DNA from 3 places in the Kitasatospora sp. NPDC053057 genome. Region 2 is predicted to be linked to each of the others. Evidence: riboswitches for the same ligand, from Rfam matches in the RefSeq annotation. Region 2 holds a riboswitch; each other region holds the start of a gene.
What was found. Region 2 has a riboswitch for cyclic di-AMP ahead of ACIG5E_RS18050 (NlpC/P60 family protein). Riboswitches for the same ligand answer to the same signal wherever they lie in the genome.
Positions count from the first base shown of each region.

Region 1: linked by a shared signal. The riboswitch ahead of ACIG5E_RS33400 (M23 family metallopeptidase) and the one ahead of ACIG5E_RS18050 (NlpC/P60 family protein) in region 2 are both predicted to bind cyclic di-AMP.
Region 3: linked by a shared signal. The riboswitch ahead of ACIG5E_RS01725 (hypothetical protein) and the one ahead of ACIG5E_RS18050 (NlpC/P60 family protein) in region 2 are both predicted to bind cyclic di-AMP.

Region 1 is NZ_JBITZP010000048.1:25,744-29,003, forward strand. It holds gene ACIG5E_RS33395 (hypothetical protein) at 1-331, shown strand, start outside; gene ACIG5E_RS33400 (M23 family metallopeptidase) at 409-1,266, opposite strand; cyclic di-AMP (ydaO/yuaA leader) riboswitch at 1,279-1,437, opposite strand; gene ACIG5E_RS33405 (YiaA/YiaB family inner membrane protein) at 1,634-1,924, shown strand; gene ACIG5E_RS33410 (alpha/beta fold hydrolase) at 2,025-2,849, shown strand; gene ACIG5E_RS33415 (TetR/AcrR family transcriptional regulator) at 2,905-3,260, shown strand, end outside.
Region 2 is NZ_JBITZP010000015.1:110,801-114,060, reverse strand. It holds gene ACIG5E_RS18055 (NlpC/P60 family protein) at 1-568, opposite strand, end outside; gene ACIG5E_RS18050 (NlpC/P60 family protein) at 795-1,919, opposite strand; cyclic di-AMP (ydaO/yuaA leader) riboswitch at 1,930-2,083, opposite strand; gene ACIG5E_RS18045 (NlpC/P60 family protein) at 2,421-3,260, opposite strand, start outside.
Region 3 is NZ_JBITZP010000001.1:376,450-379,709, forward strand. It holds gene ACIG5E_RS01715 (alpha/beta hydrolase-fold protein) at 1-553, shown strand, start outside; gene ACIG5E_RS01720 (MoaF-related domain-containing protein) at 629-958, opposite strand; cyclic di-AMP (ydaO/yuaA leader) riboswitch at 1,396-1,559, shown strand; gene ACIG5E_RS01725 (hypothetical protein) at 1,562-2,944, shown strand; gene ACIG5E_RS01730 (hypothetical protein) at 2,986-3,260, opposite strand, start outside.

The sequences.
Region 1 (3,260 bases), on a different contig from region 2:
CGAGCCGGACGAGCCGGGCTGGGGGCCGGGCCGGGTGCTGTCCGTCGGCATGGCCACCGACGGCGCGCGGCGGCTGCTGGAGCAGGGCCTGATGCGGCGCAGCTACCGCAACCTGGCCGAGCTGACCGCGCTGGGGCGGCCGATGCCGGACGAACTGGCCGGGGGCTTCGAGGAGTTCGAGGCGGCGGCGGCCGAGGTGGCGCTCGACCTGCTCGGCGAGTGGACGGTGCCCGGGCTGCCGCGGCTGCTGGTGGAGGAGTTCCCGGAGCTCGCGCCGGAGCCGGGCGCGGAGGAGATCGACGCGTACCTGGCGCAGCTGCCGCCGGAGTGAGGTGGCGGGGGGGGGGAGCAGCCCCGGGCGTGCCCCGGGGCTGCTCCCCCCGACGTTGTGACGGGTTCCCGGGGCCGTTACGGGTTGAGGCCGTGCTGCTGGAGCCAGGTCTCCGGGTCGACCGGGGCGCCGCCGCCGGGGCGGACCTCCAGGTGCAGGTGCGGGCCGGTGACGTTGCCGGTCGCGCCGACCTTGCCGATCTGCTGGCCGGAGGTGACCTTGCCGGAGCCCGTGATGATCGAGGACAGGTGGCAGTACCAGATCTCGGTGCCGTCGGGCAGGGTCTCGACGATCCGGTAGCCGTACGCGCCGGACCAGCCGGCCGAGGTGATGGTGCCCTGGCCGACCGCGTAGACCGGGGTGCCGGTGTCGGCGGCGAAGTCCAGGCCGGTGTGCAGGTGGGCCCAGTAGCGGGCGCTCTGGCCGTAGTGGGCGGAGAGGTTGTAGTCCTTCACCGGCAGGGTGAGGGCGGCGGCCTTGGCCCGCTCGGCCTCCTCGGCGGCGCGCTTGGCCTCGGCCTCCTTGGCGGCGGCCTTGGCCCCGGCCTCCTGGGCGGCCTGCACGCGGGCGCTCTCCTCGGCGGCGGTGCGCTGGCTGTCGGCCTGCTGCTGGATGCGGGCGGCGAGCGCGAGGCCGGGATCGGCGGCCAGGGCGACCGGGGTCTCGTCCGGGGCCTCGACGGCGGGCGCGGCGGCCGGGGTCGCGGAGGCGAAGCCGGTGGCGCCCAGGGTGGCGGCGACGGCGGTGACGCCGAGCAGCGGGGAGGCCCCTCGGGTCTGACGCGGCATCCGGTGGCGGTTGGCCTCGGCCTCCGGGACGAACGGGTCGGCGGGGCCGGAGTCGCGGGGCTCGGAGCCGTTCGGGCCGGGGTGGTCGAGGAGCTGGGTACCGGCTGCGGGGCCGGCCGGGTGTGCCGGGGTGTGCGTCGACGCCACGGAGGCGCGCTCCTTTCCTTCCTTCGCGCCTACCGGGTTAGCTGACGGGTTCGGAGCAGGAAGGTCTCCTACGGCCGGGCCGGAGCCCCGCCGATTCACCCCAAGGAACATGGTTCCCCGGCTCCCTGGCCTGCCCGGAGGCCGGCCGGCGGGATTAGGCGACGGCGCACGGTGCCGTCTGGGTACGGCGTTGACGACCGCGCTGCGTTATCAAACGTTAATCCTAGGAGGCCCTGATTCCAAGCCATCCGTCCGCGACGGCTGGGGAACAGGTGATCGGACGTCAACGAACGACCCCTCAGCCACCCGGTTCATCTGAGTACTCCTACTCATGTGCACCCCGGCCGGCCCACCGCATCCTGGCGCCATGAGCGCACCGATGCAGTCACGCACCACGGCCGCGTACTACGCCCAGGCCGTCCTCTCCTTCGCCATCTCCGGCACGGCCCTCGCCGCCGGGATCGCCTACCTGCCCGTCGGCGGCTGGACCCGGGCCTTCCTCGGGATCGGCCTCCTCTACACCGTCACCTCCTCGTTCACGCTGGCCAAGGTGATCCGGGACCGCCAGGAGTCCTCGGACACCGTCGCCCGGGTCGACCAGGCCCGGCTGGAGAAGCTGCTCAGCGAGCACGACCCGTTCAGGGTCGAAGGGACCTGAACGGGGCCCTTCGCGTGAGCCGCGACCCCTTGACGGCTAAGGCTATTAGCCGTAGCTTTATGGCTATCGGCAGCAGCGAGCGAGCCCGTGGAGGCCCACCATGAACGGCACCATCACCCCGAGCACCCAGTACCTCGACGTCCCCGGCGGCCGCCTCGCGTACGACGACACCCGGCAGGGCGAAGGCACCCCCGTCGTCCTGCTCCCCGGGATGCTCGACTCCCGCCGCGCCTACCGGCACCTCCACCCGCTGCTCACCGCGGCCGGGCGCCGGGTCATCACCATGGACCTGCGCGGCTTCGGCGAGTCCTCGATCGTCTGGGACGACTACAGCCCCTCCGCCGTCGCCACCGACGTCCTCGCCCTGCTCGACCACCTCGGCATCGAGCGGGCCGTCCTGGTCGGGCAGTCCTACACCGGCGCGACGGTCGTCAAGCTCGCCGGGGACGCACCCCAGCGGGTCGCCGGGATCGCGCTCATCGACGCCTTCGTCGAGCACCGGGCCAACGCGCTCATGAAGGGCGTCATGGTCGTCATGGGCGCCGCGATGGTCCAGTGGCCCGCGGTCTGGGGCTACTACCTCCGCAAGATGGCCTTCCCCGGCCCCCGGCCCGCCGACCTCGACGGCTACGTGGACGGGCTGGTCGCCGCCCTGCGCACCCCCGGCCGCAGGACCGCCACCCGCGGCCACGTCACCGGCGACTCCGCGCCGATCGGCTGGAGCGCGGCCGTCCGCTGCCCCGCCCTCGTGCTGATGGGCAGCAAGGACCCCGACTTCCCCAAGCCCGAGGCCGTCGCCGACCTCCAGGCCGAGAAGCTCGGCGCGCGGAAGGTCATGATCGAGGGATCCGGGCACTACCCGATGGCCGACAACCCCCGGGCCGTCGCCGACGCCCTGCTGCCCTTCCTCGCCGAACTCGCCTGAACCCGTACTCGCCTGAACCCGTCCTCCCCCCACGCTTCACGGAGAACCAGAAGCCATGCCCCGCGTAGGACTGACCCCCGACCAGGTCGTCGACCACGCCCTCGCCCTCATCGACGACCAGGGCACCGAAGCCCTCACCCTCGCCTCCGTCGCCGCCCGCGCCGGAGTCGCCACCCCCTCGCTGTACAAGCACGTCAGCGGCGGTCTCGCCGAACTCCGGCGGCTCATCGCCGTCCGGGTCACCGAGGAACTCGCCGACCGGCTCGCGGAGGCCGCGGTCGGGCGCAGCGGGGACGACGCCGTCACCGCCGTCCTGCGCGCCTACCAGGCCTACGCCACCGAACACCCGCACCGCTACACCGCCCTCCCCCAGGCCCCCCAACCCGACGACGACCTCACCCACGCGGCCAC
Region 2 (3,260 bases):
TGGCCAGCCGCTGCTGGATCTGCTGCTTGTTCTCGGCCAGCGAGCGGCGGGCCTGGTCCAGTTCGGCGAGTTTGGCCGCGGTCTCGGTGCGGCGCTGGTCGAGCCGGCGCTGACGGGTGACCAGCTCGTGCAGCGTCTCCTGCTGCCGCTCGGCGGCCTGGCCGAGGGTGCGGGCGCGGGCGAGGTAGGCCGCGGGGTCGGTGGAGAGCATCAGCTGGGCGGTCTGGGTCATCCCGCCGCCCCGGTACTCGGCCCCGGCCACCGTGGCCAGGTCCCCGCGCAGCTGGTTGAGCTGGTCCTGGGCGGCGGCGACCTCGCCCTGCAGGTTCGTGGTCTCGTTCAGGAGCCGCTTCTGCGCCTCCTGCGCGGCGTTGTACTTCTCCGACGCCTGCTCGGCCTCGTCGTACAGCTGCTCGACCTGCGCCTTGACGTCCTTGCGGTCGGGCGTGTCCGGCGCCCCGGGGGCGGCCTGGGCGCTGCCGACGGTCGCCACGCCCAGGGCCGTGGTGGCGGCCGCGGTCAGTACCAGCGCACGGACGAGCAGTTGGGAACGGCGGTGCACGGGCATGGCGGCAGCGGCTCCAGTCCTGCGGCGCGGCCCCGCGGCCGCGCCCCAGTGGGCGGCCGTCGAGCGGGAGTCCGGTGGCAGACGTTAGCGAGTCCGGGCAAGTGAGTCCAAACCCCTCCCGACCCGAATATTTGACCCCTATTCGGACACCAGGCCGAGTCGCCGGAAAAGCCGCAGGCCCGGCCCTCCGTGGTGGAGGGCCGGGCCTGTTGGCGCCTGACGCGGATCAGACCCGCACGATGGACGCCAGCGGCATGTTGGAGACGGCCTCGTAGCGGACCGAGGCGCCCGGCTTGGGCGCGTGCAGCACCTGGCCGTTGCCCGCGTAGATGCCGACGTGGTGGGCGTCGCTGTAGAAGATCAGCAGGTCGCCGGGCTGGGCCTGGGAGAGGTCCGAGCCGATCCGGGTGCCGGCGCCGGCCTGCTCCTGCGAGGTGCGCGGCAGCGACACGCCGGCCTGGTTGAACGCCCAGACCATCAGGCCGGAGCAGTCGAAGGAGCCCGGGCCGGTGGCGCCCCAGACGTACGGGCTGCCGATCTTGGAGGCGGCGGCGGACAGCGCGGCGGCACCGTGCGAGCTGCCGGGGGCGACCTTGACCGGCGCGGCCGAGGAGCCCGAGCCGAGGTCGGAGCGGCCGCTGTCCCGCGAGGCGCGATCGGAGGCGCTCGGCTGGGAGGCGTTCGCGGCGGCGTCCGCCTTGGCCTTGGCGTCGGCGGCGGCCTTGTCCTCGGCCGCCTTGATCGCCTGGCGCTCCTGCTCGGTCAGCGTGTTGAGCAGGTCCTGGGCGGCCTTCAGCTTGTTCTGAACGTCCTCCTTGGAGGCCTTCAGCTGCGTGGTGGTGGACTCCAGCTCGGCGAGCTTGCCCTGCGCCTCGGTGCGGTCCTGGTCCAGCTTGCGCTGCTGCTCCTGGAGCTGCTTCAGCTGGTTCTTCTGGGTGTCACCGGCCTGGTTCAGCGCCCCGGCCTGGTTGAGGAAGTTGTCCGGGCTGGAGGAGAGCATCAGCTGAACGGTCGGGGATATGCCGCCGTTGCGGTACTGCTCCCCGGCGATCTCGGCGAGGCCGCCCTGCAGGTCGGTCACCTGCGCCTGCTGGCGGGCCACCTGGTCCTGCATGCCGGAGACCTGCTTCTCCAGCTCCTGCTGCTTCTCCTGCGCCGCGTTGTACTTCTCGGTCGCCTGCTCGGCCTGCTCGTTGAGCTGGTCGACCTGCTCCTTGACCTGTTCCTTGGTCGGCTGCGGGTCGGCGTGCGCGCCGGTCTGCGCGGAGAGGGCGACGGCCGCGGCGGCGAAGCCGGTCAGGATCGAGACACGAGCGCGGCTGGCGGGCTTGGGACGACGATGGGACGCCACGAAGGCGGACTCCTTCTTCCTACGTCCGCCTACCGGGTGAGCTGACGGGTTCGGGCCGGAAGCATGCCCTACGACGCCTCACGGCCTCACCAACGGCCGACCTGGCGCCGATTCACCCCGGAGGAACGTGGTTCCCCGGCTCCGCTCCGCAGCGCCCCCGACCACTGGGCTCCCCTGTCGGGCAGTCGCTTCGACCTGCCCCGCTGTTTCGCGAACTCGACGGAAACCACCGCCGCCACCCAGGCTGGGTGATCGACAGTGCGGTGGTTCGGGGCACGACCCTAGTAACTGAACCGTGATCCGTTCAAATCCTTGTCAGAAAAAAGACGGAAGATTGCCCATGTTCTTTTGTGAAAATGACTGATGGTGATCGCCACCGCACGCAAAGCTGATCGACGCTCACCGATCGGTCGAGGAACGGGCGAACCCGAAGCGCCACCCCCGGATCGGGAGGTGGCGCGGATCACAGGTCCGGAGTCGAACCCCGGGCGTGTCGGGCCGTCAGACCCGGCGGATCGTGTTGATCGGCATCGCGTCGGCCTTCATCACCTTCACCACATCACCGGTGTGCGGCGCGTGGACCACCATGCCGTTGCCGATGTACATCCCGACGTGGTGCCGGTCGCTGCCGTAGATCACCAGGTCGCCCGGCTGGGCCTGGTCCAGCGAGGGCACCCGGGTGCCGACGTCGCCCTGCTCCTGCGAGGTGCGCGGCAGCGAGACGCCGGCCTGGCCGTACGACCAGACCATCAGGCCCGAGCAGTCGAAGGTGCTCGGCCCGGTGGCGCCCCACACGTACGGCGAGCCCTGCTTGCTCATCGCCTTGGCGACGGCCACGGCCGCGTAGCCGCTGGCCGGCGGCAGGCTGCTGAGGTCGACCCGGGCGGCGCCGCGAGAGGCGCGGTCGTCCTGCTGCTGCTGGGCCTTCAGCGCGGCCCGGTCGGCGGCGCTGAGCGAGTTCAGCAGGTCCTGCGCGGCCTTCAGCTTCTGGTTGACGTCCGCCTTGGCCTGGTTGAGGTCCTTGGTGGTGGAGTCCAGCGAGGCCAGCACGGCGGCCGCCTCGGCCTTCTCCTGGTCCAGCCGGCGCTGCTGGTCGAGCAGGCCCTTGAGCGCCTCGGTCTGGCTCTGGCTGGCCTGCTGGACGCTCGACGCCTTCTCCAGGTAGCCGGACGGGTCGGAGGAGAGCATCAGCTGGACGGACGGGTCGATGCCGCCGGTGCGGTACTGCTCGCCCGCGACCTGGGCCAGACCGGTCTGCAGCTGGCTCATCTGGTCCTGGCTGCGGGCCACCTGGTCCTGCAGCTGGTCGGCCTGCTTGCGGAGCTGGTCGGCGCGCTCCTT
Region 3 (3,260 bases), on a different contig from region 2:
CGCCCAGTCCGACACGTACTTCACCAAGGACGTCCCCTCGGCGATCGAGGCGAGCTACCGGGTCTCGACCGACCCGCACGCCTGGGCCTACATGGGCAACTCGACCGGCGGCTACTGCGCCGTCAAGCTGGCCATGCGCCACCCGGACGTCTTCCCGACCGCCGTCGCCCTGTCCGGGTACTACGAGGCCGCCGACGACCCGACCACCGGTGACCTCTTCGGCGGCAGCAAGCAGCGCCGCGACGAGGCCAACCTGATGTGGCGGCTGAAGAACCTGCCGCAGCCGAACATCTCCCTCCTGCTGGCCGGCACCAAGAAGGGCGACGGCAACTACAAGCAGGACACCGAGGCGTTCATCGACGGGGTGCACAGCCCGATGAAGGTCTCGTACAGCATGCTCGAGAACGGCGGCCACAACTTCGAGACCTGGAGCGCGCTGCTGCCCTCCTCGCTGGAGTGGCTGTCCCAGCACCTCAAGGTGCCGAACCAGCCGAACCAGCCGGCCGAGCCGGGCCGGCAGGGCCAGACCGACCAGCCGGGCCAGACCGTCTGACGGACGACTCCGTCGGACGAGAGCGAACCGAACCCCCGGGGCCGCCCCCGGGGGTTCGGTTCGTCGTCACGCGGCTCAGGCCACCCGCTCCAGCGTCCCGGTGTGCAGCTGGCCGACCCGGCCGCCCTCGCCCTCGAAGGTCCAGAAGGCGCGCACGGTCAGCGCGTTGAGGTCCATCACGTGGCTGACGGTGATCCCGCTCTGCTCCGTCCAGCTGACGAAGTAGATCCCCGGCGCGACCTCGGCGACGTGCAGCCGCACGTCCTCCCACTGGCCCGCCGACTCGCCGAGGCCCTCCCAGCGCAGCCGCATGCCGTCGGCCGAGTAGGTGTTTCGGAAGGCCGCGCCGTTGTCGGCCCGGAAGACGTAGGTACGGCCGGCGAAGGCGGGCAGGGACGCGGTCATGGTGGGGCGGGACCTCTTCTCGGGAGCGTGGGACGGACCGTACGGGCGGGCACATCGGACTCGGTGCACTTGTGCACCGCGGAAAATGCCAGGCTTCCAATTTATCCGACCGGGCGGATTCGGGCGGCCCCGCGCCACGGTGCGGTACGCCACCGGATGGGACGCCGGTGGCACCGGCACCCCGGTCGTCCCCGCACCTGTACATGACCCGCTACGGCACGTACACCCCGAGGCCCTGCCTGGAGGTGCCCCGGCCGTGGCGCCGGGATTGATCAACTCGGCTGCCACGCAGCGTCGTTGATCGACACCACTGTGAGCTGCGCGACAACCGGACCGATCGAGTTGTCCGTTCACGCACAGCCTGCCTAGCCTGCAACGGGTCGTCCGCCCTCGCGGACCCCGTCGCCGGGACGCCGAGTCCTGTCCACCCGTCGGCGGGCAGCCGAGCACCACAGCGGACGGGAGCGGGGGAACCAAGGTCAGTGCCCGGCCCGTGCGCACCAGCGTGCGGGTCGCGGCTAGGGGTGAAGCCGCTCCACAGGCGGCCGGGCAACTGCAGCCCGAATCCGACAGCTCACCTCGCAGGCGTCGCAGAGGACTCCCATGCACCCTCCTGCCGGGCGCCGTCGCGCACCCCGCCATGCCCGTCCGTCCCACCGCGGCCGCAACGCCGCCCTCGCCGCCACCGGCGCGCTCGCCATCAGCGGCGCCGGCCTGCTCGGGCTGCCGTCCGTCGCCGGTGCCCAGGCCGCCACCGGCCCGACCGTCACCCAGGACCGCCTCGCCCCCGCCACCATGGTCGCGGGCAAGGCCGCCACCGCCTCGCTGAGCCTGCACTCCTCGTCCTGCTTCGTCGCCAGGACCGTCGGCGTCGGCGTCCGCGACGCGCGCGGCACCAACCTGGACTTCCCGGGCAACGCCGGCAACGTGCAGATCTGCCCCACCGGGCTCGACTTCACCAGCGGCGCGCGCACCCTGCCCGCCGGGACGTACACCCAGTTCGGCTTCTGGCAGGACCTCGGCGGCACCTGGCACAACCTGCCCTCGCAGCAGCTGGTGGTCTCCCGTACCGGCACGTCGACGCCCACCCCGGCCCCGACCGCCACCTCCACGAGCGCGCCGGCCCCGACTGCCGCGCCCACCAGCGTGCCGGCGCCGACCGCCGCGCCCACCACCAAGCCGACCGCGACCACTGCGCCCACCGCCAAGCCGACCCCAACCGCCGCGCCCACTACCGCGCCCACCGCGAGCCCGAGCGCCACCGCGAGCCCGAGCACCCCGGCGCCGGCGTCCCCGATCGCCGGCAAGTCGCTGACCTGGTCCGACGAGTTCAACGGCCCGATCAACTGGGGCCAGCGCTGGGTCGGCGACAAGAGCACCGCGTACAGGTACGGCAACCACAACCCGGACGACAACAAGCTCGACTGGCTGAACAAGAACAACGTCAGCGTCGCCAACGGCGTCGCCACCTTCACCGCCACCCCCGGCGGCCCCACCCTGGAGAACGGCCAGCAGTCCTGGAACACCGGCTTGCTGACCACCGAGGGCTCCGCCGAGGGCTTCCAGGTCAAGACCGGTGACTACGCCGAGACCCGGGTCAAGATGCCCTCCGTCACCGGTGCCTGGCCCGCCCTGTGGACCTGGAAGAACGGCAACGGGGAGATCGACTCCTTCGAGTACCACCCCGACAACCCGAACCTGCTGGAGCTGACCAACCACGTCAACCCCGGCAACCCGGACTACTACACCGACGCCAAGGCCGTCGCCAAGGACCAGTGGATCACCATCGGCACCTACTACGGCGCCAACTCGGTCGACTGGTACGTCAACGGCGTCAAGGTGTACTCGGACGGCAAGGGCGTGGGTGCAGACTTCTCCGCGTACCTGATCCTCAACCTCTCGGTCGGTGCCGGCAAGTACCACCCGGCGCCGCAGGGGAACACCCCGATCACCTTCGCCGCCGACTACGTGCGCGTCTACCGCTGAGCGCGGACGCCGAGCGCACGTAGCCCGCAGACCAGCCGCTCTCAGGAACCGGCAGCCGTCTCGACCACGTTCAGGTCGAACGGCTGCCGGTTGTTGCGTTCGTCCCGGTCGTCCGGGCTGTGCACCTCGACCGACCCGCCGGTCAGCACGCCCGTCGGCACGTCGCGGGAGACCCGCACCGGGACGAGCGCGGTGGCGCTGCGCCCCTGCTTCAGTCCGGCCTCGAAGACGCAACGCACCGTGCGCCCGCCCCGCAGCACCGCGCAGTCGGCGGGGAAGTACGGGCCCTGCGGTGTCACGCCGTCCGGCAGGGTGA